One region of the Amycolatopsis thermalba genome, then DNA from elsewhere that is predicted to be linked to it. Evidence: predicted binding sites of a transcription regulator. Region 1 holds the regulator's gene; the other holds the start of a gene.
What was found. The regulator HspR, encoded in region 1, represses chaperone genes until heat shock. The targets are predictions, from matches to a motif close to ANNTTGAGTNNNNNNNACTCAANNT.

Region 1 (15,691 bases):
CGTCGTCGCTGCCGACCTCTTCCTTGAGCATGACATCGGCCGCGGACGAGCTGTTCGCGGTGTTGCGCTGCGCCGCCTCCAGCTCCTTCTCCAGCGCCGGGATCTTGCCGTAGCGCAGCTCGGCGGCCCGGCCCAGGTCGGCGTCGCGCTCGGCCCGGTCGGCCTCGCCGCGCAGCTGTTCCAGCTGCTCCTTCAGCTCGCGGACCTTCTCGATCGAGCCCTTCTCGTTCTGCCAGCGGGCGGTGAGCGCCGACAGCTCCTCGCGCTTCTCGGCCAGCTCGGCGCGCAGCGCGGCCAGCCGCTCGATCGAGGCCGGGTCCTCCTCCTTGGACAGCGCCATCTCCTCGATCTCCAGGCGCCGCACGGCGCGCTCGACCTCGTCGATCTCGACGGGCCGGGAGTCGATCTCCATGCGCAGCCGGGAGGCGGCCTCGTCCACCAGGTCGATCGCCTTGTCCGGGAGGAACCGCGCGGTGATGTAGCGGTCGGACAGCGTCGCGGCCGACACCAGCGCGGCGTCGGTGATGCGGACACCGTGGTGCACCTCGTAGCGCTCCTTGAGGCCACGCAGGATGCCGATGGTGTCCTCCACCGACGGCTCGCCGACCAGCACCTGCTGGAAGCGCCGCTCCAGGGCGGCGTCCTTCTCGATGTGCTGGCGGTACTCGTCGAGCGTGGTGGCGCCGACCATGCGCAGCTCACCGCGGGCGAGCATCGGCTTGATCATGTTGCCGGCGTCCATGGCGCTCTCGCCGGTCGCGCCCGCGCCGACGATGGTGTGCAGCTCGTCGATGAAGGTGATGACCTGTCCGGCCGACTCGGTGATCTCCTTCAGCACGGCCTTGAGCCGCTCCTCGAACTCACCGCGGTACTTCGCGCCGGCGACCATCGAACCCAGGTCCAGCGCCACGACCCGCTTGCCGCGCAACGACTCCGGCACGTCACCGGCCACGATCCGCTGGGCCAGGCCCTCGACGATCGCGGTCTTGCCGACGCCCGGCTCGCCGATGAGGACGGGGTTGTTCTTGGTGCGCCGGGACAGCACCTGGACCACCCGGCGGATCTCCGCGTCGCGGCCGATCACCGGGTCCAGCTCGCCCTTGCGCGCGCGGTCGGTCAGGTCGACGCCGTACTTTTCGAGCGCCTTGAACGTGCCCTCGGGGTCGGGGCTGGTGACGCGGGCCGAGCCGCGCACCTTGGTGAACGCCTCACGCAGCGCGTCCGGGGTGGCGCCGTGCCGCTTCAGCAGGTCGGCCACCTGACCGCCCTCCGCGGCGAGGCCCACCATCAGGTGCTCGGTGGAGACGTACTCGTCGCCGAGTTCGGTCGCGAGCTTCTGGGCGTGCGTGAGCGACTTGACCGCCGGCGGGTCGAACTGCGGTGTGGACACGGTCGCGCCGGTCGCCGAGGGCAGCCCCTGCGTGATCGGCTCCAGCTCCTTGTGCACCTGCCGCGGATCGGCGCCCACCGCCGTCAGCAGGGGACCGGCCAGCCCGTCGCCCTGCGCCAGCAGCGCGCCGAGCAGGTGTGCGGCGGTGACGCTGGGGTTGCCCGCCACGGTCGCCGCCTGCGCCGCCGACGAGATCGCCTGCTGGGTCTTCGTCGTCGGGTTGAAAGCGTCCATCCCACACTCCATGTCGCATGCCTGCCGGAGACCTTCCTCCAGGTCCCTCGACATCTACAACGTCAACAAAGTTGAGCGTGTTCCGCTCAACCCGGATTTTCTCTTGCCGAATGGTCGAGGCATGCCTGATGGTCCTTGCGAGCCGGTCGCGCCCAGCTCGGCGAACTGCCCGACCCGTCGCTGCCGGACGCGTCACTCGTCTTCGCGCTGTCCCCGTTACCTTTTTCGTGGTTCCTGATCAAGGAGCTGTGGTCGCCAGGTTCGGTATGACTGATGCCCCCAGTCGAGGTCATGATCCGGGGGGTGGTGTCGCCGGGCCTGGTGGCATCGGGGGACCGCTGAATAGGGACACGGCCACCCTTGGGGTAGGTCTCGTCGTAACGTGGGTGCCGGCCATCGATGCCCTGACCGGCGACCACCCGCGACGGATGAAAGACACTGTGCATGACCATCAGTTATGGCGTGTTCCTCGGCCTGGATGTCGGCAAGGGCGACCATCACGCCGTCGCTCTGGACCCCACCGGGAAACGGCTGCACGATGGGCCGCTGCCCAACACCGAACCCAAGCTGCGGGCGTTGTTCGACAAGCTCGCCGTTCACGGGCCGCTGCTGGTCGTCGTCGATCAACCAGCCACGATCGGGGCACTGCCGGTCGCGGTCGCCCGCGCCTGCGGGCATCAGGTGGCCTACCTGCCCGGTCTGGCGATGCGGCGTATTGCCGATCTCTACCCGGGCAATGCCAAGACCGACGCCCGGGACGCGTTCATCATCGCCGACGCCGCCCGCAGCCTGCCCCACACGCTGCGCCCGGTCGACACCGGTGACGAGGCCCTGGCCGAGCTGGAGGTCCTGGTCGGGTTCGACGACGATCTGGCCGGTGAGGCCACCCGGCTGGGCAACCGGATCCGCGGCCTGCTCACCGGCATCCATCCCACGCTGGAACGTGTCCTGGGTCCCCGCATCACGCACCCAGCGGTGCTGGAGATCCTGTCCCGCTGCGGCGGCCCGACAGGCATCCGCAAAGCCGGACGCCGCAAGGTCACCGCCATCGCAGCGACTCACGCGCCCCGCCTGGGCGAGAAACTCGTCGCCGACATCTGGACCGCGTTGGGCGAGCAGACCGTCACCGTCCCGGGAACGGCCGCAGCCGACACCGTCCTGCCCCGACTCGCCGACAGCCTGAAAACCGTGCTTCAGCAACGCAACCAGGTCGCCACCGAGGTGGAGGACATACTTGATGCTCACCCTCTTGCCGGGGTCCTGACCTCGATGCCCGGCATCGGGGTCAGGACCGCCGCCCGCATCCTGCTCGAGGTCGGCGACGCCTCCGCCTTCAAGTCCTCGGCGCATCTGGCCGCCTACGCCGGCATCGCCCCCGTCACCCGCAGCTCCGGCACCAGCATCAAAGGCGAACACCCCACCCGCAACGGCAACCGCAAACTCAAACGCGCCTTCTTCCTCGCCGCCTTCGCCGCCCTGCACGACCCCACCAGCAGGGCCTACTACCAGCGCAAACGCGACGAAGGCAAGAAACACAACGCCGCCCTCATCTGCCTCGCCCGACGCCGCTGCGACGTCCTCTACGCCATGCTCCGCAACGGCACCCACTACCGCCACCCCGACCCCGCCCCCGCCGCGGCTTGACAATCACATAGGGACACCCCCCCGCCTCGGGCCGCCCGGCCGAAGGGGGCGCCGGCCTGGCTCACCTCACGGGCCGGGTCGCCGCCACCTCCCGGATGCCGGCCATGTGCGCCGCCCCGCTCGGGGCCTTCCTCGGCGGTTGGCTGGCCACCACGTACGACGTGCGCACCCCGCTCTACGCCGCGACCCGAAAAGCACGAAGACCGCCTCCCGGGGGATTGAGGCGGTCTTCGCGGGTCTTGCGGGCTCAGCGCGGGTGCGTCAGCTCCACGTCACGGGACAGCGGGGTGCCGGCGACGACCTCCAGCGGCGTGGCCACCGGGGCGTAACCGCTGGTCACGATCGTGTAGTCGCCCGCGGGGAGGTCGGTGAAGGTGTACCGGCCCGCCTCGTCGGTCAGCGTCATCGCGACCACCTCGCCGTGCTCGTCGAGCAGCGTCACCTGGGCCTCGGCGACCGGCCGGTCGAAGCGGCCGGCCCGGACCACCCCGCCGAGCCGGGCGGTGAGCCCGAGTTCGACGTCCTGCGTGGCCTCCTCGCCCTCGGTGGTCGTCAGCGGCACCGCGGCCGGCTGGTGACCGGCGGCCGTGACCGTCAGCGTGTACGCGCCGCCGGGCACGTCGTCGAAGTGGTACCAGCCATCGCCGCCGGTCACGGCCGACGCGACCACTTCGCCGCGGTCGTCGGTCAGCACGAGCGTCGCGCCGCCGACCGGCTGACCGCCACGCGCCCGCACCACGCCGCTGACGCCACCGGCGCCGCTCATCTCGATGTCGCGCCGCACCGGCTGCCCGTTGACCGTGACCATCACCGCGCTCGGCTGGAACCGGGCGGCCGAGGTGATCAGGAGGTAGATGGCGTCCGGCGGAGCCGGCAGCCGGTAGGTGCCGTCGGCCGCGGTCAGCGTCCGCGCCACCTGTTGCCCCGACGAGTCGGTCAGCGTCAGCGCGGCCCCGGCGAGCGGGCGGCCCGACGGGCCGCTCACCACACCGTGGATCGCGGAGCCGGTGACCGGCGCGGCCTCGGCGTTCTCGGTCAGGTCGATGCTGCGGCGCAGCGGGACCTCCTTGATGAACAGCACCGCGATCAGCGTGGCGATCGCGATGATCCCGCCCGCCAGGAAGACCGAGCCGATGCTGTCGCCGTAGGCGGCCCGCACGATCGACTGGAACGGTTCCGGCAGCACGGCCAGGTTCAGGCTGCTGCCCGCGCCGCTCGCCCCGGCCTCGATGCCCATCGCGGACAGCGCGCTCGACACGTGGCTGCTGACCTTCGCCGCGAGCAGCGCGCCCAGCGCGGACACCCCGGCCGAACCGCCCAGCGTGCGGAAGAAGGTGACCACCGACGACGAGGACCCCATGTCCTTCATCGACACGGTGTTCTGCACGACCAGCACCAGGTTCTGCATCAGCGCACCGACGCCGAGGCCGAGCAGCGCCAGGTAGCCGCCCATCAGCACCAGGTTGGTCTGGTGGTCGATCGTGCTGAGCAGGAACAGGCTCGCGACCAGCAGCACCGCGCCGCCGACCATCCAGGACTTGGTCTTGCCGGTGCGCGAGATGACCTGCCCGGCGATGGTGGAGGACAGGAACAGCCCCAGCATCATCGGGATGGTCATCAGGCCGGCGTGCGTGGGCGAGTAGCCGCGGGCCAGCTGGTAGTACTGCCCGAGGAACACCGCGCCACCGAACATCGCGGTGCCGACCGACAGGCTGCCGATCACCGCCAGCGTGAAGGTGCGGTTGCGGAACAGCCGCAGCGGGACCACCGGGTCGGCGACCTTCGTCTCGACGAACACCGCCAGCGCCAGCGCCACCAGGCCGCCCAGCACGTAGAACAGGGTCGACCAGGACCACCAGGCGAAGCTGCCGCCCGCCAGCGAAACCCAGATCAGCAGCAGCGAGACGCCGCCGACGAGCAGGGTCGCGCCCATCCAGTCGATCTTGACCTGCTTCTTGAAGACCGGCAGGTGCAGGGTCTTGCCCAGCACGATGAAGGCGACCACCGCGACCGGGACGGTGACCCAGAAGGTCCAGCGCCAGCCCAGCGGCGAGTCCACGATCAGGCCACCGAGCAGCGGGCCGGCGACCGTCGCCAGCGCCATCACCGCGCCGATGTAACCGCTGTAGCGGCCGCGTTCGCGCGGCGAGATCATCGCCGCGATCACGACCTGGACCAGCGCCTGCATGCCGCCGAGGCCGAGGCCCTGGACCGCGCGGAACGCGATCAGCTCGGGCATGGACTGCGCGATGCCGCCGAGCACCGAGCCGGCCGTGAAGATCACGATCGACAGCTGGTACAGCATCTTCTTGCTGAACAGGTCCGACAGCTTGCCCCAGATCGGGGTGCTCGCCGTGGACGCCAGCAGGGTGGCGGTGATCACCCAGGTGTACTGACTCTGCGAGCCGTCGAGGTCGGCCAGGATCGTCGGAAGCGCGTTCGAGACGATCGTGGAGGACAACATGGCGACCAGCAGCGCCAGGAGCAGGCCGACGAACGCGCGCCCCACCTGACGCGGCGTCATCGCCTCCTGGTTCGCTGTCGTGCTCACTTCGGGATCACTTCCTCTTCTCCGCCGCCTGTGCGGGCGGGCAAGGTGACCGGCGTCTGGCCGAGGGCCTCGCGCAGTCCTTGGTTCATCAGGGTCAACCGGGTGGTGAGTGCTTCGACCTCGTCGTCGGTCCAGTCCGCGAGCGCGCGCTGCAGGAAGTCGACGTGCAGCAGCCGCCAGCGCTCCAGCTCGGCGCGGCCGGCGTCGGACAGGCTGATCAGGCTCGCGCGCCCGTCCTCGGGGGCGGGCCTGCGCTCGACGAGACCGGCCGCGGTCAGCTGGGCGATCTGCCTGCTGATCACCGAAACGTCGACCATCTTGCGTTTCGCGAGGTCCGAGGGGCGGCTCTCGCCGTGCGCGTTGAGGTCGGACAGCAGCATGGCAGCCGCGGGGTGCAGGCCGTCGTGCTCGCGCTGCCAGGACTGGTTGATCCAGGCGTGCTGCAGCTGGCCCGCCGCGCGCAGCTCACGCATGAGCTGGACGGCCTTCTCGTCGCGGTCCCCCATGGACCCACCTCCTGGTTGGTTGTCACATACAACTATAAAGCCAGTAGTTGTATGCCACAACTATCTAAGTAGGTGACTTGTCCCACTGGTGGGGGGATCGCCGGACCACCCGGAAGGAGCAACTTCACGAGGATCGCGGCCGCGGCGGTTACCCTGCGACGGATCGTGTTCGTATTGCCCGGGGACGATTGACCGAACAGAGTGGATTATTCATGATCTTTTCACACGCTCACCTGCTATTGCGTGTTCATGAATAATCGACGACGAGCATGAACGCGCACCACGGAGCAGCCCCGAACCCATGACAGCCGACCCCGTCAGCCCCGTACCCCGGTCCGTGCACCGGGAGGCGCCGCCTGCCGTCACCGCGATGGTGCGCCTGATCAGGGACTCCTGGGCCAAGGCGGAGCCGTACCTGCCCGAGGTGACGCAGTTCTTCTACGGGATGCTGTTCACGCTCGCGCCCGCGACGCGGGACTTCTTCCCGATCAACATGGAGGTCCAGCGCAACCGGATGGTGCGCGCCCTGGTGCACGTCGTGCAGATGGTGGACCAGCCCGACGACCTGGTGCCGTTCCTGCGGCAGCTGGGGCGCGACCACCGCAAGTTCGGTGTGGTGCCGGGCCACTACGAGGCGGTCGGCACCGCGTTGCTGGCGGCGATGAAGACGCAGCTCGGGCCGGACTGGACCGAGGACGTCGAGCGCGCGTGGGCCGAGGCGTTCACGATCATCGCGCGGCAGATGCAGGAGGCCGCGGCCACCGACACCAACCCGCCGAACTGGTCGGCGCGGGTGGCCGAGCACCGGCGGCTGAGCTGGGATCTGGCGATGGTGCGGCTGGAGCCCGAGCAGCACATCCCGTTCCGGCCCGGGCAGTACCTGAGCGTCGAGGTGCCGCAGCGGCCGCGGCTGTGGCGGTACCTGTCACCGGCGAACGCGCCGCGCCCGGACGGCTCGCTGGAGTTCCACATCCGCGCGATCGAGGGCGGCTGGGTCTCCCGGGCGATCGTCAGCCACACCCAGGCGGGTGATGTGTGGCGGTTCGGGCCGCCGCTCGGCACGCTGGGCGTGGACCGGGAAAGCGGCCGGGACGTGCTGATGGTCGCGGGCGGCACGGGGATCGCGCCGATGCAGGCGATGATCGACGAGCTGGGCCAGTGGGGCGAGAACCCGAAGGTGCACCTGTTCTACGGCGGCCGCACGCGGGAGGACCTGTACGCGCTGGAGGGGTTGCGGATGGTCGCGTCGTGCAACCCGTGGCTGACGGTGACGCCGGTGGTGGAGAACGGGCCGGGCCTGACCAGCGGTGAGCAGGGCACACTGGCGGACGTGGTGACCCGGTACGGCGCGTGGCCCGGTCACGACGTGCTGGTGTCGGGCTCGCCGGCGATGATCCGGGCGACGGTGTCCCGGATGCTGGTAGCCGGAACGGCACTCGATCAGATCAGGTACGACCCGTTCACGATCGACTAGCCTGCGGGGAATGGAGATTCCTGTCGCGGACGGAACCATTCGCGGTTATCTGGCGACCCCGCAGAAAGAGGTTTCGGGCGATCCGCCCTGGCCGGGGGTCGTGATCGTGCACGACGCGGTCGGCCTGTCGCAGGACGCGCGGAACATCACGGACCGGTTCGCCACGGCCGGATATGTGGCGTTGTCGCCGGACCTGTATTCGCGGGGCGGGTTCGTCCGGTGCGTGAAGTCGGTGTTCAAGGAGCTGGCGGCCGGCCGGGGCCGGGCGTTCGAGGACCTGGACGCGGCCCGCTCGCTGCTGGCGTCGCGGTCCGATTGCACCGGCCGCGTCGGGATCGTCGGGTTCTGCATGGGCGGGGGCTTCGCCTTGGTGGCGGCGTCGCGGGGGTTCGACGCGTCGGCGCCGTACTACGGTCAGCTGCCCAAGGATCTGTCCGTGTTGGACGGTGCGTGTCCGATCGTGGCCTCGTACGGGAAGAAGGACTTTTCGCTGCGTGGTGCGGCGGACAAGCTGTCGCGCGAACTGTCGGCGCGGGACGTGCCGCACGACGTGAAGGAGTATCCGACGGTCGGGCACAGCTTCGCGAACCAGTTCCACGGGCCGGTCAACGTGCTGCTGAAGATCGCCGGGATGAGCTACGACCGCGAGGCGAGCGAGGACGCGTGGCGGCGGGTGCTGGCGTTCTTCGCGGAGCACCTTCGTCGGGAGGCGGTGTAAAGCGCCTTACGGCGCTTGACGGTCGCCTTGGGTGCCGGCCTCCCCCGCCCCCTCTCCATGATTGTGTATTGGTCGCCGAGCAGACGTGTCAAGGCGGGAAAGTGATGTGCTCCGAGGTCTCCGGACACGTCTTCCAAGTAGACTGGCGGAGGACACCGGAGGAGCGTTTCATGGCAAGGAGACCGAGAAAGTACTCGCCGGAATTGAAGGCTGAGGTCGTCAAAGCGGTACTCGAGGGCGGGCTGAGCTATACCGAAGCGGCGCGCGATTTTGATTTGGTCGCGCAGACGGTGCATAACTGGGTGACGGCCGAGAAAAAGAAGAGAGCTGAAGAGTCGCCGACCGCGACGCGGGGTCAGGTGGGCGAGCTGGAGCGGCGTATCCGCGAACTGGAGCAGGAGAACGCGTTCCTGAAAAAAGCGGCAGCCTTCTTCGCGAAAGAACAACGGTAGCCCAGCGCTACGCGTGTATTGCAGCGGAGAAGGCGCATTTCGATGTGGCCCTGATGTGTCGGCTGATGGGTGTGTCACGCTCGGGCTTCTACGACTGGGAGCGTCGCGCGGTCTCGGCGCAGGAACAGCGCCGGGGATTGTTGATCGAGCAGATTCGCGTGGTGTTCGCCGCTTCGAAGCGCACCTACGGCTATCGGCGCGTGCATGCCGAGCTGGTGCGCGGCGGCGTGCAGGTCGACGACGAGCTGGTGCGGCGGCTCATGCGCCAGGCGCGACTGTTTCCCGTGCAGGTCAAGCCCCGGCGCGGGCTGACCGTCGCCGACCGGGTTGCCGGCCCGATCCCTGACCTGGTCAGACGGAACTTCACCGCGTCGGCACCTGGGGAGAAACTGGTCGGCGATATCACGCAGCTCAACACCGGTGAAGGCGCACTCTTCCTGGCAACAGTGATCGACTGCTACTCGAAAAGCATCCTCGGATGGTCTGTGGATGAGCATTACGATGCGGAACTGGTGTGCACGGCGATGACGATGGCAGCGCACCGTATCCGACTGCCCGCCGGATCGATCTTCCACTCCGACCGCGGTAGCCAATATACCTCCTACAGTTTTGGGCGACTACTACGAGAAGAGAATGTTCGGCAATCAATGGGCCGCACCGGGATCTGTTTTGATAACGCTATGGCCGAGTCGTTCTTCGGGAAGTTGAAGACGGAGTGGATGCACCACCGGCATTTCGCGACCAAGAAGGAGGCTCGCCGCGAGATCATCCGCTTCATCGAAGGCTTCTACAACACACGCCGACTACATTCAGCGCTGGGATATCGACCACCGATCGAAGTGCTCGACGAATGGTTCACCAATCAGCAGGTTGCGTGATACAGTCCGCTTGAGCCGCGTCCGAGATTTTCGGAGCACATCAAAAGAGTACCTTGACACGCCTGATCGGCGACCAAAAGCGGGCTGGGGATCGGGAGCGGGGGAGGTCTGGTTGGGGTAGTCCGTGCGTTGCGTTGCCCGGCTTGCGGGTTGTTCGTGGCGCTGGAAAAGAAAAAAGGCCCCGCTTCGCGAGGCCCTTCGCTGGTCTCTCTACCGTCTGCGGCGGGGTTTCCACACCACCAGGGCGGTTTCCTGCTTCATCGGCACCAGGTCCTTCCGGTAGGAACGGTGCACCGCCGCCGCGGCTTGTTCGGCCGCCGCGTACGCCGTGGCCAGTTCTTCGGTCAGTTCGGCGATCCGGGACTGCAGCGCCTCGACCTGGTTCTCCAGCTCGATGATCCGCTTGATGCCCGCCAGGTTGACGCCCTCCTCCTGGGACAGGCGCTGCACCTCGCGCAGCAGCGCGATGTCCCGCATGGAGTACCGCCGCCCGCCGCCGGCTGTTCGGCCCGGCGACACCAGGCCCATCCGGTCGTACGACCGCAGGGTCTGGGCGTGCAGGCCGGACAGCTGCGCGGCCACGGAGATCACGAAGACCGGGGTCTCCTCGTCGGCCCCGTGCGGCAACCCGCCGAACACCTCGATCAACTCCTCTCGCGGAGCAGCTTCGTGATCTCCGGACGCGGGTCGTGCTTCTCGGCGATCTTCGCGTACGCCTCGAGCGCCTCCCGCTCCGAAGACTCCAACCGCGACGGCACGGCCACCTGCAGCGTGACGAGCAGGTCGCCCTGCGAACCGTCCCGCTTCTTGATGCCCTTGCCGCGCACCCGCAGGACCCGGCCGCTGCCGGTCCCCTCGGGCACCTTCACCGAAACCTTCCCGTCCAGCGTCGGCACGGTGATCGTCGCACCGAGAGCCAGTTCGGGGTAGCTCACCGGGACCGTGATCGTCAGATCATTACCCGACCGGCCGAACACCGGGTCCGGGTTCACGTGCACCCGGACGTACAGGTCACCGGCCGCCGCGCCGCCGCGACCGGGCTCGCCCTGGCCGGCCAGCCGGATCCGCTGGTTGTCGTCCACACCCGCGGGCACCCGCACGGTCAGCGTCCGCGTCTGGGTGCTGACGCCCTCGCCACCGCACTCGGGGCACGGGTCGTCGATGATCCGGCCGCGGCCACGGCAGTCGCGGCACGGCTCGGAGAACGCGAACGCCCCCTGGCTCCGGCTCACCAGCCCCGCGCCCATGCAGGTCGGGCAGGTGCGCGGCGTGGTGCCCGGGCGGGCGCCGTTGCCGTGGCACGTCGAACACGTCGCCGGGCTGGACAGCCGCAGCGGCAGGGTCGCGCCCTTCACCGCCTCGGCGAAGTCGATCCGCACGTCCGTCTCGACATCGGCCCCGCGCTGGCCGCGGGTGCCCGTGCTCTGCTGGCCCCGGCGGCCGAACAGGCCACCGAGGATGTCGCCCAGCCCACCGAAACCGCCCTGCGCGCCCGTGCCCGCGGTCTGGCCGAAGATGTCGCCGAAGTCGAAGCCGCCGGTGCCGCCACCGCCCGGGAAGCCGAAGCCACCGGGCCCGCCGCCCGCACCGAACAGCCGCCGCGCCTCGTCGTACTCCTTGCGCTTGGCCGGATCCGACAGGACGCCGTAGGCCTCCGAGACGGCCTTGAACTTCTGCTCGGCCTCCGTGTTGCCCGGGTTGGCGTCCGGGTGGTTCTCCCGGGCCAGCTTGCGGTAGGCCTTCTTGATCTCGTCCTGCGAAGCGTCGGAGGAGACGCCCAGCTCACGGTAGAAGTCCTTACCGATCCACTCCCGTGCACTCACCGGACGTCTCCTCCTCTCGCGTGCGTGTTACTGCTGTGCGTTCTCATCCGACAACTGCTCGACCGGTAGCTCACCCTCGACCGGGGCCTCGCCCGGCTCGTGGTCGGTGACGCCCACCAGCGCGGCCCGCAGCGTCCGGTCGCCGAACCGGTAACCCCGGCGCAGCACCGTCGTCACCGTCGGCCCGGACACGTCCGGCGAGGTGTTGTGCTGCACGGCCTCGTGCACGCTCGGGTCGAAGGGATCGCCCTCCGCGCCGAACGGCTCCAGCCCGATCCGCTGCAGGCTCGCGACCAGCTTGTCCGCGACCGCCTTGAACGCGCCGGTGAGGTCGCCGTGCTGCTCGGCCCGCTCGAAGTCGTCGAGCAGCGGCAGCAGGTCGTTCACCACCGACGCCTTCGCCGCGGTGACCACGGCCTCCCGGTCGCGGTCCACGCGCTTGCGGTAGTTCGCGAACTCCGCCTGCAGGCGCTGCAGGTCGGCGGTGCGCTCCGCGAGCTCCTTCTCGACGTCCGACGGAGCCGCCACCGCGTCGTCCACGATGGACTCGCCGAGCGACGGCCCGGCGTGGGCCGCCGGGGCGTCCGCGGCAGGCGCCTCGGCAGCCTCCGGCTGGGTCCGCACCTGGCCGGTCTCGGGGTCGATCTTGCGCCGGTCCCGCACGACCAGGGGCTCGGTGACCGGCTCCTGCTCGTCGATCTCGTTCGAGTGGCGTCCCGTCACTTCTTCTCGTCCTCGTCCACGATCTCGGCGTCCACCACGTCGTCCGCGCCCTTGTTCTCGGACGCGCCCGCCGCACCCGAGTCGGCACCCGGGGTGGCGCCACCGGCCTGCTGCGCGTTGGCGTACAGGGCGGTGCCCAGCTCCTGCGACGCGGTGTTCAGCTTCTCGATGGCTTCCTTGATCTTGGCCGTGTCGGTGCCCTTGAGCGCCTCGTTGGCCTCGTCGATCGCGGTCTTGACCTTGCCCTTGAGGTCCTCGGGCAGCTTGTCGTCGTTGTCCTTGACGAACTTCTCGGTCTGGTAGACCAGCGTCTCGGCCTGGTTGCGGGTCTCGGCCTCCTCGCGGCGCTTGCGGTCCTCCTCCGCGTGCGCCTCGGCGTCCTTGACCATCCGCTCGATGTCCTCCTTCGGCAGCGCGGAGCCACCGGTGATGGTCATCGACTGTTCCTTGTTGGTGCCCAGGTCCTTCGCCGTGACGTGCACGATGCCGTTCGCGTCGATGTCGAAGGTGACCTCGATCTGCGGCACGCCGCGCGGGGCCGGCGGGATGCCGGTCAGCTCGAACATGCCGAGCTTCTTGTTGTGCGCGGCGATCTCGCGCTCACCCTGGAACACCTGGATCTGCACCGACGGCTGGTTGTCGTCCGCCGTGGAGAAGATCTCCGACCGCTTCGTCGGGATGGTCGTGTTGCGCTCGATGAGCTTGGTGAACACGCCGCCCTTGGTCTCGATGCCCAGCGACAGCGGGGTCACGTCGAGCAGCAGGACGTCCTTGACCTCACCCTTGAGCACGCCGGCCTGCAGGGCGGCGCCGACGGCGACGACCTCGTCCGGGTTCACGCCCTTGTTCGGCTCGCGGCCGCCGGTCAGCTCCTTGACCAGCTCGGCGACGGCGGGCATGCGGGTGGAACCGCCGACCAGCACCACGTGGTCGATCTGGCCGACCGAGATGCCGGCGTCGCGGATCACGTTGTTGAACGGCGCCTTGGTGCGGTCCAGCAGGTCGGAGGTGATCCGCTGGAACTCCGCGCGGGACAGCGTCTCGTCCAGGAACAGCGGGTTCTTGTCCGCGTCGACCGTGATGTAGGGCAGGTTGATGTTCGCGCTGCTCGAGCTGGACAGCTCGATCTTCGCCTTCTCCGCGGCCTCGCGGATGCGCTGCAGCGCCATCCGGTCCTTGGTCAGGTCGATGCCGTGGCTGGCCTTGAACTTGTCCACCAGCCAGTCGACGATGCGCTGGTCCCAGTCGTCACCACCCAGGTGGTTGTCACCGCTGGTGGCGCGCACCTCGACGACACCCTCGCCGATCTCCAGCAGTGACACGTCGAACGTACCGCCACCGAGGTCGAAGACCAGGATGGTCTGCTCCTTCTCGCCCTTGTCCAAGCCGTAGGCCAGCGCGGCCGCGGTGGGCTCGTTGACGATGCGGAGCACGTTCAGGCCGGCGATCTGGCCGGCCTCCTTGGTGGCCTGCCGCTGGGCGTCCTCGAAGTAGGCGGGGACGGTGATGACCGCGTCGGTGATCTCCTCACCGAGGTAGGCCTCGGCGTCGCGCTTGAGCTTCATCAGCACGCGCGCGCTGATCTCCTGCGCCGTGTAGGCCTTGCCGTCGATCTCGGTCTTCCAGTCGGTGCCGATGTGCCGCTTCACGGACCGGATGGTCCGGTCGACGTTCGTCACGGCCTGGTTCTTCGCCGGCTGACCCGTCAGCACCTCGCCGTTCTTGGCGAACGCGACGATCGACGGGGTCGTGCGGGAGCCTTCCGAGTTGGCGATGACCGTCGGCTCGCCGCCCTCCAGGACAGCGACGACCGAGTTGGTCGTGCCGAGGTCGATGCCGACCGCTCGCGCCATGGTGTGTTCCCTCCTGGTTAGCCTCTGTGCGCAGCCCTGCGAGCTGCGGTTTCGCGCCCGCGTTGAGCGGGTGGTACTCAAGTTCTATCTCGGGCGCGTGTCGGGCGTCAATCAGACTTGAGTGATGCTCGCTCAACCTTTCTGACAGGGTAACGAGCGAGTTGCCGGGCTTGTTCCCGGCGTACCCGAAATGAGGTACGCGGCTTCGTGGCGGCGGACACAAGCCGAGTTGTAGAGGCCGGTGTGCCCGTCGCCGTCGTGGACGAGCAGCGTGCTGCCCTCGATCCGGGCGGACAGGCTGCGCGCCCAGGTCAGCGGCGTGGCCGGGTCGTGCGTCCCGCCGACCACCAGGATCGGCGGCGCGCCGCGCACCGGCTCGGGGTGCGGCGGATTCGCGGCCGGGACGGGCCAGCCGAGGCAGCCCGACGCGAAGTCCCAGAACTCGGAGTAGCGCCAGCTGTGCGGCGCGACCTCCCGGACCTGCTCGGCGAGCCGCCGCAGGTCCGCTGGTCCGGTGAACGGCGCCGGGAAGTCCTGGCAGCCGACGGCCCGGTAGGCGGCGTACTCCGGCGAGGTGAACTGCATGACCGAGGTCAGCGCGCTGGCGTCCCGCGGCGCGGCGCGGAGGGCATCGGCCAGCCGCGGCCACAGCTGGGGGAAGTAGAGGTGGGAGTAGACGCCCGCGGCCAGCTCCTCGGGGGTGGCCCGGCGGCCGAGTTGCGCCGAGGGCGCGCCGTCCGCCATGAGCGCGTCGTAGCGGGCGAGCACGTCCTCCCCGCAGGTGCTCGCGCACCACTGGGCGAATCGGAGCAGGCCGTCCTCGGTGGCGGCGGCCTCGTCGAGGATGGCCTGGCGCATCGGCAGGGCGTGGTCGACCGCGCCGTCCAGCACCATCGCCCGCACGTGGTGCGGGTAGCGGGCGGCGTAGAGCGCGCCGATCTCGGTGCCGTAGGAGACGCCGAGCCAGGAGATCCGGTCCTCGCCGAGGGCGAGCCGGATGCGCTCGACGTCCTCGGCGACGGTCGCGGTGTCGACCCGGCGGGGTCCGCGGCAGCCGAGGCCGACGTCCCGGTTGTGCGCGGCGAGCCGGGCGTAACCGGCGTCGTCGGCGGGGAAGCGGCTGACCGCGGGGTCGTGCATCGGGCCGCACGTGATGGCCGGGGTGCTGCCACCGACGCCGCGCGGGTCGAAGCCGATGACGTCGAACCGCTGGTTCAGCTCGGCGAACTCCGGGGTGGCGAGGCCGAGGCCGCCGTAGCTGACGACGTCGGCGCCGGATCCGCCCGGCCCGCCGGGGTTGACCAGCAGCGAGCCGATGCGGCGAGCCGGGTCGAGCGCGGGCAGGCGGGTCAGCCGCAGCATCGCGCCCGGGACGTCGAGTTCGGCGCACTGCAGGCGCTTCGCGGTCTGCGGGGTGGCGCAGTCGTGCCAGGTCAGGGCGGGTG
Region 2 (15,691 bases), 970 kb from region 1:
GTTCGCCGGCGTTGAACGCCTCCGGCGTCATGGCCGTCCTCCGGATGGCTGCAGGGCGGGGCCGTCGTTGTCCATCTGGTCGTACGCGCGGTCGAGCGCCGAGTCCAGTGCCGCGTAGTCCCGCCGCAGGCGGCTGACCTCGACCGCCCGCCGGTACGCGGCCTCGTAACCCGCGCCCAGCCCGCCGATGTCGAAGTGCTCGGCGACGTGGGCGCGGCACTTCGCCGGGTCGAGGTGGCGGACGTCGCGCAGGGCCTGCGCCAGGTCGGCGGGGTCGTCGCGCACCAGTCCGGTGACGCCGTCGACCACGACCTCCGGCACCGCGCCCGACCGCAGCGCCACGACCGGCGTGCCGCACGCCATCGCCTCGATCATGACCATCCCGAACGGCTCCTCCCACTGGATCGGGAAGAGCAGGCAGCGGGCCTTGGCGAGCAGCTCGCGCTTCGCGGTCGCGTCGGCGACGCCGAACACGTGGTCGTTCTCGGTGAGCCGCGGCCGGACCTCCCGCTCGAAGTACTCCTTCTCGATCGGCTCGGCGCACTTGCCGGCCAGCACCAGCCGCAGCCCGGCGCGGTGCGCGGCCTCCAGCGCCAGGTGCGGCGCCTTGTCCGGGTGGAACCGGCCGAGGAACAGCGCGTAGTCGTCCTTTTCGGACTCGAACGGCCAGTCGGCCAGCCGCAGTGCGTTGTGGACGGTGCCGATCCAGTTCAGGTCCGGCGCCAGCTCTCGCTGCCGGTTGCTGATCGCCACCAGGTGCACGTCGTCGCCCAGTTCGGCGTAGTAGCGCGCCATGTCCTCGCCCACCGGGCCGTGCACGGTCGCCACCGTCGGCACACCGTAAGCGGGGGCGTTGAGCGGCCCGGCCAGCGAGTGGTCGTGCACCACGTCGACACCCTCGGTCGCGGCGAGGCGCTGCACGGCCCGGCGGGCGGCGATCGCGTGCATGACCTCGGGTAGGGCTCGCCCAGCAGCTCCGGGACGGTGCGGTCCCACACCGGCACGAACCGCGCCTTGGTGCCGGGGCGGCCGGCCCCGATCAGGGTGACCTGGTGCCCGCGGTCGACGAGGGCGTCCGCGAGGTCGGCGACCACCGCCTCGACCCCGCCGTACGCCTTGGGCGGAACGTCGAAGTAGGGCGGGACGACCATCGCCACGCGGAGCGGGCGGTCGGGGTCGTCGCGGCGCACGGCGGCGTGCGAAACAGATCGGGCCTTCCACGCGGGGCGATGCGCGCTGCTCAAGCTGCCTCCTCGGACCGTCTATGCAATTAGCACTCTCCTGTTAAGAGTGCTAATACAGCGGTGATCGCCTCGGCAAGCTCCGGGTGGGCGAGATCTGCGTCACACGGTGATCCGCCGGGCCGCGAGGACGCCAGCGAGGCCGAGCACCGCGGTGCCGGCGAAGACCGCCAGGAACGCGGGGGTCACCGCACCCTGGGCGGCGATGAGCGCGCCGCCCAGTCCACTCGCGACCGCCGTCGCCAGGGTCTGTGCCAGCTGGAGCGCCGCGCTGACCGATCCCTGCTGGCCGTCCGCGGCACGGCCGAGCGTTTCGGTGGTGGCGGCGTTGAACGCGACACCCATGCCGAACCCGCCGATCACCCAGCCGAGCACCGCGAGCAGCCCGGGGCCGACGAGCACGCCGTAGGCCAGCACGGCCACCCCGGCCACCAGGACCGCGAAGCCCAGCCCCACGGCCGCCCGCCGGTTGCGGTCCCACTTCGCCTGCACCGCGGAGCCGGCCACCCAGCTCAGCGCCCCGGCCGACAGCCCCAGCCCGGCCTCGAACGCGCTCACGTGCCGCAGCTCGGTCAGCCCCAGCGGCAGGAACGCCTCCGTGCCGAAGTACACCGCGCACAGCAGGAACCGCACGACCACCCCGGCCGGCACCCCGCGCCGGACGGTGAGGGTCCCGGCCGGGGTGACGTGCCGCAGCGCGACCACGGCGAGAACCAGCCCGGCCGCGGCGAGCGGGACCAGCACCGCGGCGGTGTGGAGTTCCAGCGCGGCCAGGACGACGGCGGTGCCCGCGGCGAGTGCGACGCTGGCGACCAGCGGACGCCAGCGGGAGCCGTCCGGCGCCGGGGTGGCCGGCGTGGTCAGGCCGGGGAGCGTGCACCAGGCCGCGATCGCGGCGAGCGGGATCATGGCCAGGAACACCCACCGCCAGCCGATCGTGCTCGCCACCGCCGCCGCGACGACCGGGCCGACCAGGGACGGAATCGTCCAGGCCGAGGACAGCAGCGCGAACATGCGGGCACGCAGGCGTTCCGGGTAGACCAGCCCGATCAAGGTGTAGGCCATCGCCATCACCGCGCCGACGCCGAGGCCCTGCGTGAACCGGCCGAGCAGGAACAGCGTCCACGACGGGGCGAGACCGGCCAGCGCGCTGCCGAGCGCGAACGCGATCACCCCGGCGGCCAGTGGGCGGGCCGGCCCGCCGCGGTCGGCGGCGTGACCGGCGAGGACGGTGCCGACGATGTTCGCCAGCATCAGCGCGGCCAGCGCCCAGCCGTAGGAGCCGAGGCCGCCGAGCAGGCGGGAGATGTCCGGGAGGATGGTCGCCACGCCGAGGGACTCGAGCGCGACCAGTCCGACGGTGAGCACGATGCCGACGGTGCGAGCCCGGTAGCGGGGCGAGAGCACACCCTCGGAAGTCGAGGAGACAGTCATGGCGGCAATTATGTTCCGTATCGGAACGGAATGGAAGTGCTAGGATGGGCCCTGTGACGAGCACCCGGGCGGGACGGCCACGCGACGAGCGCATCGACGGGGCTGTCCGCGAGGCGACGGTGGACCTGCTGAACGAGGTGGGCTACGCGGGCCTCACGCTGGAAGCCGTGGCGAGCCGGGCGGGCACGAGCAAGCCCGCGTTGCGCCGCCGGTGGCGCGGGCGCCAGCACCTGGTCGTCGACGCACTGGTGGCCACCGTCGGCGCGGTGCCCACGCCGGACACCGGGTGCACGCGCTGCGATCTCATCGCCGGGATCCGGACGCTCAGCGAGGCCTTCACCACCAGGATCGGACGGCGCGTGCTGCCCGCCCTGGTCGCCGACCTCGCCGACGATCCGGAACTTTCGGCGGTGTTCCTGCGCGACTACTTCCACACGCGACGGGCGTCCACCGCGCAGGCCCTGCGCCGGGGCATCGAGCGCGGCGACCTCGACCCGGACCTCGACCTGGGTCTCGTGCTCGACATGCTGGCATCCACCACCTACTACCGCGTCCTCTTCGGACACCTACCGGTCACCGGGAACCTGGCGGAGCAGGTGGTGGACGTGGTGCTGGCCGGGGTGGTCACGCCGCGGTGGCGCGGCTGCGGTCACTGACCGGCGTCGCCGGGACGGACCAGACCGGTCTCGTAGGCGATGTGCACCAGCTGCGCGCGATCCCGGGCGTCCAGTTTGGACAGCAGGCGGCTCACGTAGGTGCGGGTGGTGGCCGGGCTCAGGAACAGCCGCCCGGCGATCTCGTCGTTGGACCGGCCCGCGGCGACCTCGGCGAGCAGCTCCCGTTCCCGCCCGGTCAGGTGCGCCAGCCGCGCCGGGTCGGTCCGGTGCCCCCGCGCAACCGCCGCCATCACGCGCCGGGTCACCGACGGCGACAGCAACGCCTCCCCGCCGGCCACCGTGCGCACGGCCGCCCGCAGGTCGCCGGGCTCGGTGTTCTTGAGCAGGAAACCCGAGGCCCCGGCGCGGATCGCGTCGAGGATGTGCTCGTCGGTGTCGAAGGTGGTCAACACGACGACCCGCACGGCGCGCAACCGCGGGTCGGCGACGATGCGCCGCGTGGCCTCGATGCCGTCCACGCCGGGCATGCGGATGTCCATCAGCACGACGTCCGGCCGCGCGGTCAGCGCGAGCGTCACCGCCTCCGCGCCATCGGCGGCCTCGCCCACGACGGTGATGTCGTCGGCGCGGGCGAGCAGCGCGAACAGGCCGGCCCGCATCAGGTGCTGGTCGTCGGCGAGCGCCACCCGGATCATCGCGGCTCCACCGGCAGGCTCGCGTCGATCCGGAAACCCGCGCCCGGGCGGGAATCCAGCGCCACCGACCCGCCCAGCAGTTCGGCCCGGTCCCGCATCCCGTCCAGCCCGCGGCCGGTGCGGACCGGCAGTTCGGCGCCGGCGCCGTCGTCGCGGACCTGGATCCGCAGCCGGTCCGGTTCGTACCGCACCCGCACCTCCGCCTTGCTCGCCCGGGCGTGGCGGAGACAGTTGGTCAGGGCCTCCTGCACGATCCGGTACGCCGTCGTGTCCACCGCGGCGGGCAACGCGACCGGTTCGCCCTCGGTGGACACGGTCACCGCCAGACCACTTCGGACGGTCGCGGTGACCAGGGCGTCCAGGTGCCGCAGGCTGCCCACCGGGGCGCGGCCGGAGTCGTCGGTCAGCAGGCCGAGCGTGGTGCGCAGGTCGTGGGCGGCTTCGTCGGCGGCCAGCCGCAGGGTCGTCAGCGCGGAGCGGGCCGCGTCCGGATCGTCGTCCAGCGCCTCGGCGGCAACGCTGGCCTGCACCGACACCACGGCCAGCGTGTGCCCGACGGCGTCGTGCAGGTCCCGCGCGATCCGCAGCCGTTCCTCCTCGACCCGGCGCCGGGCCTCCCACTCCCGTTCCGCGGCCGCCTGCCGCGCGGTGCGGCGCTGTTCGGCGCGCAACGCCCCCAGCGCGATCGCGCTCAGCATCAGCCCGACCGTCGACGCCAGCTCGAAGCCCAGCAGGTAGTCCGGGTTCTCGCCCTGCCGCAACCGGAAGACCGTGCTGACCAGCACCAACGCCGCCGCCACCACCGCCGCGACGCGCGCCTTCCCGGCTTCGGCCGCGGAGAACAGGGCCGCCGCGACGGGCAGCGCCAGCCCGACCGGCGGGTACCCGGCCGCGTAGTAGGCGAGCAGCCCGGCCGTCGTCGCGGCCAGCGCCAGCACCGGGAACCGGCGGCGCACGAGCATGAGCGCGCCGAGGCACAGCGCGAACAGGTACGCCACCGGATCGGGTGCCCGCGCGCCGCCGAGGTCCATCGCGATGGCGACGGCCACCACGGTGGAGGTCGCGACCCCGAGAGCGGCGTCGGCGAGCACCCGCTTTCGCTCGCTCACCTGGTGAGAATAGCCAGGCCGGCGCCGTCGCACAGTCGTCGGATGTTGACTGTTCCGTCGCTTGCGGACGGACGACGGGCGGCGCGGATCCGCCTACGTTGGGCGCCATGAGAACCCTGGGTGTCGCCATCCTCGGCCTGTTCGTCGGCCTCGCGGTGGGATTTCTGGTCTTCAGCGAACTCGTCGGGCGGCTCGCCGCGCGGGACGGCCAGGTCGACGCGCCCTGGACGTTCGTGATCGGCTTCGGGCCACAACTGCTCGCCGTCGCGGGCGCTGTCGTCGCCGTGCTGATCGACCAGCGGAGGCGGAACCGATGAACCTGTCCCGGCGCGGCCTGTTCCGGGTCACCGCGGCCGGCCTGCTGGTGGCGGGCTGCGCGAGCGGCGGCTCGAACACCGAGACCGAGTCCAGCGCGGGCACGCTGTTGCGCAGCGCGGCGAAGCTGCCCGAGCCGTTCACCGTGCCGCTGCCGGTGCCGCCGGTGCTGCGACCGGTCCGGCCCGGCCACTACGAGATCACCCAGCGGGCCGCCGACGTGGAGATCCTGCCCGGCCTGCGCACGACGGTCTGGGGTTACGACGGCATCTTCCCCGGCCCCACGATCGAAACCCGCCGCGGGCAGACCACCGTCGTGCGGCACCGCAACGAGCTGGGCGTGCCCGTGGTGGTGCACCTGCACGGCGGCCGGACCCCGCCCGAGCACGACGGCTACCCGCTGGACCTGGTCGCACCCGGCGCGGCGCGCGAGTACGTCTATCCGCTGGACCAGCCGGCGGCCACGCTCTGGTACCACGACCACCGGGCCGACTTCACCGGCCCGCAGGTCTACCGCGGTCTCGCCGGGTTCCACCTGATCCGCGACGACGAGGAGGACGCGCTGCCCCTGCCGCGTGGCGAGCGGGAGGTGCCGCTGATGATCACCGACCGGTCGTTCGCCGCCGACGGTTCCTTCGCCTACCCCTCGGTCGATCCGTCACTGCTCGGCGAGCCCGGGGTGACCGACGATTTCGTCAGCGGTGTGCTCGGCGACTGCATCCTGGTCAACGGCGCGCCCTGGCCGGTGATGGAGGTGGACGCGGCCCGCTACCGGTTCCGGATCCTCAACGCCTCCAACGCCCGCCGCTACCGGCTCGCGCTGGACCCGCCGGGGCCGGGGTTCGTGCAGATCGGCGGCGACCAGGGGCTGCTCGCCGCGCCGGTCCGGCACGACCAGCTGCAGATCGCGCAGGCCGAACGGTACGACGTGGTGATCGACTTCTCGGCGTACCAGCCGGGCCAGGAGGTCACGCTGCTGAACCGGCTGGGCGAGGACGGCACGGCGCGCGTGATGCGGTTCGTGGTCACCCGGCGGGCGGCCGATGACAGCGCCATCCCGGACCGGCTGGCCGATGTCCGGCCGCTGTCCCGCGCGGACGCGGTGGTGGAGCGCGAGTTCACGTTCCGCCGCGGCGGGGCCGAGCACCACGGGATGACACTGTGGACGGTCAACGGGATGCCGTTCAGCGCCGACGGGGTCGTGGCCGAGCCGGCGCTGGGCACGGTCGAGCTGTGGCGGTTGCGGGCGCAGAACGTGCCGCACCCGATCCACATCCACCTCGCGCCGTTCCAGATCCCGGGCACGGCGCACGGCTGGAAGGACACGGTCGACCTGGGCAACGGTGACCAGGCCGAGGTGCTCGTCCGGTTCGAGGGCTACCGCGGGAAGTACGTGATGCACTGCCACAACCTCGAACACGAGGACATGATGATGATGGCGAACTTCGTGGTGCGGTGATCACTCCTCGCCGTCGAACTCGAAGGCCTCTTCCAGCATCTCGCCCATGACCATGCCGCCCACGACACCCGCGGCCGCGCCGGCGACCACGCCGCCCATGCCCATCCCGCGGCCGTGGTGCCCGTGGTGGTGGCCGCCGAAGGCCGGGTTGCCGAACGCGGAGTGCCCGCCGCGCTGGGCGGCCTCGGCCAGCCACTGGCCGATCAGCGCGGCCCAGTCGGCGGTCTCCGCGTCCTGGTGCGGCATCTGGAAGCGGCCGAACGAGTCGCCGCCGGCCTGCATGAAGCGGCCCCGGCGGTCGGCCTCGAGGACGACGGCCAGATCGTGCGGTCCGGCGACGAACGTCAGCTCGACCTCGTTGATCCGCCCGGCGAACTCGGCGGGCGGGAAGAACTCGATCTCCTGGTAGAAACCCAGCTCCTGGCGCACGCCGTAGAGGCGGCCGGCCTCCACGTCGGCGTTGCGGAACCGGAAGCCGAGCTGGCCGAAGGCGTCCAGCACCCGGTCCTGCGACGGCAGGGGGTGCACGTGGACCGGGTCGAGGTCACCCTTGTCCGGCGCGCCCGCGATCACCAGCTCGGTCCGCACGCCGACGGCCATGCCGTGCAGCAGCGTGTCCCCGACCGCGGTGATGGGCGTCTCCCACGGCAGCCGCAGCTCGAACGGCACGGTGACCAGCTGACCGGCCGGCACCCGCACCCCCTGCTGCACCAGCTGGCGGTGGAACTCGCCGGTGGCCGCGGACTCGTGCCCGCCGCGCTCGATCTCGACCCGCGTGACCAGCGACAGGACGACCTGGTCGATGGCCGCGTCGGCGCTCCCGCCCTGGATCCGGACCTGCCCCGTGACCACCTGACCGGGCACCGCATGGGGCGAGTCGAGCACGGTGTCGACCGACGGCCCACCGACGCCGAAGGCGCTGAGCATCCGCTTGAACATGAACGGGTTCCTCCTGGGATCCAGACAAATCAGGCTCAAGATCGAGACTACCGGCAACCGCCCGCGAGTCCCACGCTCCCGCGCGCGAGTCCCACGTTCCCGCGCGCGAGTCCCACGTTCCGGCGCGCGAGTCCCACGTTCCCGCGCGCGAGTCCCACGTTCCGGCGCGCGAGTCCCACGTTCCGGCGCGTGAGTCCCACGTTCCCGGACGGCACTGAACGTGGGACTCGCGGTACCGAATGTGGGACTCGCGGTACTGAATGTGGGACTCGCGGTACTGAATGTGGGACTCGCGGTACTGAATGTGGGACTCGCGGTACTGAATGTGGGACTCGCGGTGGGTCAGGAGCCCAGGTATCGCAGCACGGCCAGCACCCGCCGGCTGTACCCGGTCGTATGGCTCAGCCCCAGCTTGTCGAAGATCGCGTTCACGTGCTTCTCCACCGCGGACTGCGACACGTACAGCTCGGCCGCGATGCCGGCGTTCGTGTGCCCCTCGGCCATCTTCGCCAGCACCTCGCGCTCCCGGGCGGTCAGCGTCGCGAGCGGGTCGGCGTGCGTGGTGCGCGCCAGCAGCCGCCGGACGACCTCCGGGTCGAACGCCGCCCCGCCGGACCCCACCCGCTCCAGCGCGTCGAGGAACTCGCCGACCTGCATCACCCGGTCCTTGAGCAGGTACCCGACCCGCCCGCCGTCGTCGGTGATCAGTTCCGTCGCGTAGCGCTTCTCGACGTACTGGGACAGCACCAGCACCCCGACCTCCGGCCACTGCCGCCGGATCTCCAGCGCCGCCCGCAATCCCTCGTCGGTGTGGTCGGGCGGCATCCGGATGTCGGTCACCACCACGTCCGGCCGCACCCGGGACACCTCGTCGAGCAGCTCCGTCGCGTTGCCGACCGCGGCGAGCACCTCGTGGCCCTCCTCGGCGAGCAGCCGGATCAGGCCCTCGCGCAGCAGGGTCGAGTCCTCGGCCAGGATCACGCGCACGGCAGCTCCGCCCGCACGACCGTCGGCCCGCCGGCCGGACTGTCCACAGTGAACACCCCGTCCGCCGCGCCGACCCGCCGGGCCAGCCCGGACAAGCCGTTGCCGTCCGGCCGCGCGCCGCCCACGCCGTCATCGCTGATGGTCACGGTCAGCATCCTGCCGGTCCGCCCCACGGCGATGTCGATCCGGCTCGCCGCCGCGTGCTTGATCGCGTTCGTGACCGCCTCCGACGCGACGAAGTAGGCGACGGTCTCGGTCGCCGGATCCACCCGCTCGTCCAGCGCGTACGACAGCCCGACCGGCAGGCTCGACCGCTCCGCCAGCGCCTCCAGCGCCGTGCCCAGACCGCCTTCGTCCAGCGCGATCGGGTACACCCGCCACGCGACGTCCCGCAGTTCCTGCAGCGCCAGCTGGGTCTCCTCGTGCGCCTGCCGCAACAGCGCCTCCGCCCGTTCCGGGTCCTTCGCGCGGCGGGCGCGGCCGAGCAGCATGCCCAGCGACACGATCCGCTGCTGCACCCCGTCGTGCAGGTCGCGCTCGATGCGCCGCCGCTCGTCGTTCACCGCCTCGACCACCTCGGCCCGGCTGTGGGTCAGCGCGTCGACGCGGCGCTGCAGCCGTTCCTGTTTCGTGGGCCCGAAGAAGTGGTGCGCGAGCCGGCGTTCCAGCGCGACGACCCCGATGAGCCCCTGCACCGCCAGGAAGACCAGCAACACGCCGATCAACAGCAGTCCGGGCGCGTCGTACCAGTCCTGGTCCTCGCCGATCGGGTCGCCGCCGCCCAGCGGGTGCCCGCTGATCAGCTGCCACACCATGATCCCGGCCGCCGCCACCCCCAGCGCGATCAGCACGAAGATGCCCGCCCCGAGCCCGCCCACCACACTGCGCGTGCCGAGGTAGCGCAGGGCACGCGAGTCCCGGTAGTCGTCCGAGGTGGGGTAGTCCAGGTACCGCCGCAGCCGCGACCGGTCCCGCTCGGCGAACCAGCGCGTGGCCCCGAACACGGCGGGGCGCGCGGCCGGCACGGCGAGGGCGAGCGTCGCCACGATCACGAAGACCGCCTCGGCGAACGCGCTCAGCCCACCGAGCGCCAGCCCCGCCGTCACCCGCATCGCGCGGCGCACGTCCACTGTGGGCATATCCCGAGGTTAGCGGGGTTCCACGCGCCCGGTACTGAGGTTTTCCGCAGGATGATCGGGTGCTGCACCCCATGGTCGCGGCCGTCCCGGATTCCTAGCGTCGAAAGCATGGATCTTCACCTCGCACAGGCCGAACCGCTCGGGGGACTCGCCGGTTGGGCCGTCGGCCTCATGGACTCCCTCGGCGGGCTCGGCGCCGCCGTCATCGTCGGCCTGGACAACCTGTTCCCGCCCATCCCGAGCGAGCTGGTGCTGCCGCTCGCCGGGTTCTCCGCCAGCCAGGGCACGTTCAGCCTGCTCGAAGCGCTGGCCTGGACCACGTTCGGCTCGGTCGCCGGCGCGGTGATCGTCTACTGGCTGGGCGCGCTGCTCGGCCGCGACCGGACCCGTGCGCTGCTGCTGCGGATCCCGCTGGTCAAGGCGTCCGACTTCGACCGCACCGAGGCGTGGTTCGCCAAGCACGGCACCAAGGCGGTGTTCTTCGGCCGGATGGTGCCGATCTTCCGCAGCCTGATCTCACTGCCCGCGGGGATCGAACGGATGCCGTTCGGCCGGTTCCTGGTGCTCACCACGCTGGGCAGCCTGATCTGGAACACGCTGTTCGTCTTCGCCGGCTACCTGCTCGGCGCGAACTGGCACGTGATGAACGACTACGCGGGGATCTTCCAGTACGCGGTGATCGGCGCCGTCGCGATCGCGCTGGTGGTGTTCGTCGTCACGCGACTGCGCGACCGCGTGCGGGCGTGAACACGAAGCCGCCCTCCCCGGGGGCAGGGGAGGGCGGCTTCGCTCGCGGGCGTCAGGCGGCCTGGACCACGGGGGTGGTGGCCGGCGCCAGCGCCAGGTCGAGGACTTCCCGCACGTTCGACACCGGGTGCACGTCGAGCTGGGCCAGCACGTCCGCGGGGACGTCGTCCAGGTCCGGCTCGTTGCGCTGCGGGATGATCACCGTCTTCACCCCGGCCCGGTGCGCGGCCAGCAGCTTCTGCTTGACCCCGCCGATCGGCAGGACCCGGCCGGTCAGCGACACCTCGCCGGTCATCGCCACGTCGGCCCGCACCACGCGACCGGACAGCAGCGACGCCAGTGCCGTGGTCATCGTGATCCCGGCGCTCGGCCCGTCCTTGGGCACCGCGCCCGCGGGGACGTGGACGTGCACGCCCCGGTCCTTCAGGTCGCCGACCGGCAGTTCCAGCTCGGCGCCGTGCGAGCGCAGGTAGGACAGTGCGATCTGCACCGACTCCTTCATCACGTCACCCAGCTGCCCGGTGACGGTGAGCCCGGAGCTGCCCGACTCGGGATCGGCCAGCGACGCCTCGATGTAGAGGACGTCCCCGCCGGCGCCCGTGACGGCCAGCCCGGTCGCCACCCCCGGCGTCGCGGTCCGCTGGGTCGACGCGGGCAGCGCCGACTCCGGCAGGTGCCGCGGACGGCCGAGGTAGCCCTCCAGGTCCGCCGCGTCGACGGTCACCGGCAGGATCGCCTCGTCGAGCGCGACCCGGGTCGCGATCTTGCGCAGCACCTTCGCGATGGTCCGGTTCGCGTTGCGCACGCCCGCCTCGCGGGTGTACTCGGCGGCGATCCGGCTCAGCGCGGCGTCGGTGAACCGCACGTCGTCGCGGCCCAGCCCGGCCCGCTCCAGCTCGCGGGGGAGCAGGTGGTCGCGGCCGATGACGACCTTCTCGTGCTCGGTGTAGCCGTCCAGCGTCACCAGTTCCATCCGGTCCAGCAGCGGCCCCGGGATGGTCTCCAGCGCGTTGGCCGTGGCGAGGAACACCACGTCCGACAGGTCCAGCTCGACCTCGAGGTAGTGGTCGCGGAAGGTGTGGTTCTGCTCGGGGTCGAGCACCTCCAGCAGGGCCGCGGTCGGGTCGCCGCGGTAGTCGGCGCCCACCTTGTCCACCTCGTCGAGCAGGACCACCGGGTTCATCGACCCGGCCTCCTTGATGGCGCGGACGATCCGGCCGGGCAGCGCGCCGACGTAGGTGCGCCGGTGGCCGCGGATCTCCGCCTCGTCCCGGACACCGCCGAGCGCGACGCGGACGAACTTGCGGCCCATCGCCTTCGCGACCGACTCACCGAGCGAGGTCTTGCCCACACCCGGCGGGCCGACCAGCGCCAGCACGGCTCCGGAGTGCCGCCCGCCGACCTGTCCCTGGCCCGCTTCGGCGCGGCGGGCGCGCACGGCCAGGTACTCGATGATGCGTTCCTTCACGTCGTCCAGGCCCGCGTGGTCGGCGTCGAGCACCGCCCGCGCCGCCGCGATGTCGTGGACGTCCGTGGTCCGGTCGTTCCAAGGGATCTCCAGGACCGTGTCCAGCCAGGTGCGGATCCAGCCGCCCTCCGGCGAGGCGTCGGAGGTGCGCTCCAGCTTGTCCACCTCGGCCAGTGCGGCCGTCCGGACGTGCTCGGGCAGGCCGGCCTGCTCCACGCGGGTGCGGTAGTCGTCGGAGTCGGCGGTGCCGTCCAGCTCGCCCAGCTCCTTGCGGATCGCCTCCAGCTGGCGGCGCAGCAGGAACTCCTTCTGCTGCTTCTCCATGCCCTCGGCGACGTCCTTGCGGATGGTGTCGGTCACCTCGAGCTCGGCCAGGTACTCCCGGCTCCACTCCAGTGCCTTCTCCAGCCGCGTCGCGACGTCGAGCGCGGTCAGCAGCTCCAGCTTCTGGTCCGTGCTCAGGAACGGCGAGTTGCCGGCCAGGTCGGCGATCGCGGACGGGTCCTCGACCTGCTGCACCGCGTCGATCATCTGCCAGCCGCCGCGCTGCTGGAGGATCGAGATCACGACGGTCTTGTACTCGGCGGCCAGCGCGCGGGCCCGCTCACCGGAGATCTCGGCGACCGGCTCGGCGTACACCCAGCGCGCCGCGCCGGGGCCGTCGCCGTTCTCGCCGACCCGGGCGCGCCGGGTGGCGCGCAGCAGGACGGCGGCCTTGCCGCCGGGGATGCGGCCGACGCGCTCGATGGTCGCGACGGCGCCCAGCTCGGCGTACTCCCCGTGCACCCGCGGGACGATCAGGACCTCGGCCTGCGTGGCCGGGAGCGACCGGATACCCGGGAACGACGGCGCCTTCGCCTGGGCGGAGTCGACCGCGGCGCGGGTCTCCGCGTCGTCGAGTTCGAGCGGGACGATCATGCCGGGCAGCACGACGTCGTCGTCGAGGGGCAGTACGGGGAGGAGCCTGGTGTCGGTCATCTGTTTGCTCCCTACCTGGTTGAGTCTGCCTAGCTCAACTTTCCGGCGAGCCGGTTTGTTTCCGCAGGTAGTTCGCTCGCAGCGGACGGCGTCCGGGAATAAAACCGGGGCTGGCCCGGCAGCGGTCCCGGCTGGCGAAACTGAGACGCTCGTCGCATCGCGGGCGGGCCACGCACAGTCATCGGCGCTGTTCAATCACGATCGCGATTGAATCGCGATCAATGCGCGGGAGCGCAGCACGGCGGCTCGCGGGGAACGCGTTGTAGCCGGGCGACGCGCTTAACGTCGATTACCGGGAGCGATCGCCGAAAAGATCCATCTCACCCGTAAGTCTCCGCTGGTCACCGTAGTTGGCACGTTGTTAACTATGAGGTGATGTCATGGCGGCCGGAAAGAGGCTGAAGTACGCCCTCCGGGGTACAGTGATCCCCTCATTCGCACCGAGATCACCGTCTCGTGCGCGGTGAGTACCGGCGGGCGCACTGGGGCGTATGGGTGGAAGGAGGTTGCATGCCGGACTCCGATGGCAGGCCGGACGGCCCCATCCCGGCGGCAGCCGCCAATGCTGGTGGTGCCGAGGCGCGGGCGGACGAGCGCCGCTTCCGGGTCTACACGCTGACCGTCTTCTCGGTCGGCGTGCTCACCGCCGTCGCCGTGTCGCTGTGGCTGCCGTTCCACGGTTCGGCGGAGCTGTGGTGGATCGGCCCGGTGCTGGCCCTGTCCTTCTTGCTCGCCGAGCAGCTCGGCATCAACGTCGACGTCCGGTCCGGCATCTCCTGGACCATCTCCTTCACCGAGATCCCGCTGGTCATCGGCTTCTTCGTGGCGCCGTTCGAGGTCGTCCTCGCGGCCCACCTGGTCGCCGGGATCAGCACGCTCCTGGTCCGCCGCGTCTCCGGGCGCGTGCTCTACAACGCCGGCGCGTTCCTGCTGGAGATCACCAGCGCGTTCGCCGTGGCCGGCCTGGTCGAGCGGATCATGGGCACCACCGAGATGACCTGGCCCGCCGCGCTCGCCGGCACCCTGACCGCGCCGCTGACCAGCACGCTGCTGGCGCTGGCCGCCGTCCGGGTGCTGCGCCGCCGCATGCGCATCGGCACCGCGCTCCGGCTCACCGGCCGCATCCTGGTCGTCGGGTTCGTCAACGCGTCGGTCGGCCTGAGCGGCTACCTGGTGATCGCCGGCACGGCCAACGCGTGGCCGCTGGTGCTCGCCGTCTTCGCCGGCCTGTCCGCGCTGTACTGGGCCTACTCCGATCTGCTGCGTGAGCAGCGGGACATGGAGGCGCTCTCCGACGTCAGCCTGATGGTCGCCCGCTCCGGTCAGCAAGCCGCCGCGCGCCCGGCCAGCGGCGCCGACGACCTCGCGGCCGGGGTGAACGTCAGCGAGTGGCAGACGATCGCCGAGCGCATCAAGGACCAGCTCTCCGCCGGCCGCGTGGTGCTGCGGCTGCGCCTGGAACCGACCGCGGACATGCGCGCCGTCGTCGCGGGGGAGCCGATGCCGACGGCGGACCTGCCCGCCGACGACCCGATGCTGCGCCTGCCCGGCTCGCACGTGCGGCACTTCCGCATCACCGAGGCCAACAGCGACATCGCCGCCGGACTGCTCAGCCGCGGTGCGCAGGAGGCGCTGGTGGTGCCGCTGCGCAGCGCGAACCAGCTGCTCGGCGTGGTCGAGGCGCACGACCGCCTGTCCCGGTGGCGGGGCTTCGGCAAGTACGACGTGCAGCTGCTCGGCACCATGGCCAGCCACCTGGCGACCGCGCTGGACAACCGCCGCCTGGTCGCCACCCTGCGCCACGACGCCTACCACGACCCGCTGACCGGCCTGCTCAACCGGCCCGGCTTCCGGCAGGTCGCGCGCGAGCCGCTCGCCGAGCACCCCGACTCCGCCGTGCTGCGCATCGACCTGGACGTGTTCTCCGCGGTCAGCGACGCGCTGGGCTACGCGTGGGCGGACCGGATGGTGGTCGCCGCCGGACGCCGCCTGCGCGACGCCCTCGGCCCCGACGTGCCCCTGGCCCGCCTGGAGGGCGCGTCCTTCGCCGCCCTGCTCACCGGGGTGCGCGGCCAGGACGTGCACGACGTGGCCGATCGGCTGCGCGCGCAGCTGTCCGTGCCCTACCCGGTCGACCGGCTCACGGTCGAGGCCAACGCGATGGTCGGCTACGCCTCGGCGGCCGACGACGACACCCTCGACCCCGGCGACGTGGACGGCCTGCTCCAGCGGGCCGACGTCGCCGTGCGGGCCACCCGCGGCGGCGAAGAGGTCCGCGGGTACGTGCCCAGCATGGGCCAGATCTTCCTGCGCCGGTTCCAGATGGTCACCCAGTTCCGGCAGGCCATCGAGGAGGGCCAGGTCAGCGTCCACTACCAGCCGAAGGTGTCGCTGCCGAGCAAGCAGGTCCTCGGCGTGGAGGCGCTGGTGCGCTGGCAGCACCCCGAGTTCGGCCGGCTCGACCCGGACGAGTTCGTGCCCGCGGTCGAGGCCGCCGGCCTGGTCGGCGTGCTGACCGGGTTCGTGCTGGAGCAGTCGCTGATCCGGGTGCGCAAGTGGATGG

Region 2: lon (endopeptidase La) is a predicted target of HspR. The motif match lies at 13,145-13,169, and genes of this name have one in related genera.

What each region holds. Positions count from the first base shown of each region.
Region 1 is NZ_CP091196.1:157,974-173,664, reverse strand. Features, by position in the region: gene clpB (ATP-dependent chaperone ClpB) at 1-1,624, opposite strand, end outside; gene L1857_RS00840 (IS110 family RNA-guided transposase) at 2,069-3,268, shown strand; gene L1857_RS00835 (MFS transporter) at 3,516-5,792, opposite strand; gene L1857_RS00830 (MarR family winged helix-turn-helix transcriptional regulator) at 5,816-6,325, opposite strand; gene L1857_RS00825 (globin domain-containing protein) at 6,627-7,799, shown strand; gene L1857_RS00820 (dienelactone hydrolase family protein) at 7,810-8,517, shown strand; gene L1857_RS00815 (transposase) at 8,688-8,969, shown strand; gene L1857_RS00810 (IS3 family transposase) at 8,987-9,847, shown strand; gene L1857_RS00805 (heat shock protein transcriptional repressor HspR) at 10,058-10,495, opposite strand; gene dnaJ (molecular chaperone DnaJ) at 10,492-11,670, opposite strand; gene grpE (nucleotide exchange factor GrpE) at 11,698-12,393, opposite strand; gene dnaK (molecular chaperone DnaK) at 12,390-14,246, opposite strand; gene L1857_RS00785 (alpha/beta hydrolase) at 14,379-15,691, opposite strand, start outside.
Region 2 is NZ_CP091196.1:1,123,833-1,139,523, forward strand. Features, by position in the region: gene L1857_RS05505 (amylo-alpha-1,6-glucosidase) at 1-31, opposite strand, end outside; partial or broken gene L1857_RS05510 (glycosyltransferase family 4 protein) at 28-1,190, opposite strand; gene L1857_RS05520 (MFS transporter) at 1,344-2,675, opposite strand; gene L1857_RS05525 (TetR/AcrR family transcriptional regulator) at 2,729-3,331, shown strand; gene L1857_RS05530 (response regulator) at 3,325-3,987, opposite strand; gene L1857_RS05535 (sensor histidine kinase) at 3,984-5,096, opposite strand; gene L1857_RS05540 (DUF5957 family protein) at 5,204-5,413, shown strand; gene L1857_RS05545 (multicopper oxidase family protein) at 5,410-6,870, shown strand; gene L1857_RS05550 (sporulation protein) at 6,871-7,809, opposite strand; gene L1857_RS05555 (response regulator transcription factor) at 8,152-8,796, opposite strand; gene L1857_RS05560 (sensor histidine kinase) at 8,787-9,935, opposite strand; gene L1857_RS05565 (DedA family protein) at 10,044-10,682, shown strand; gene lon (endopeptidase La) at 10,735-13,128, opposite strand; gene L1857_RS05575 (putative bifunctional diguanylate cyclase/phosphodiesterase) at 13,639-15,691, shown strand, end outside.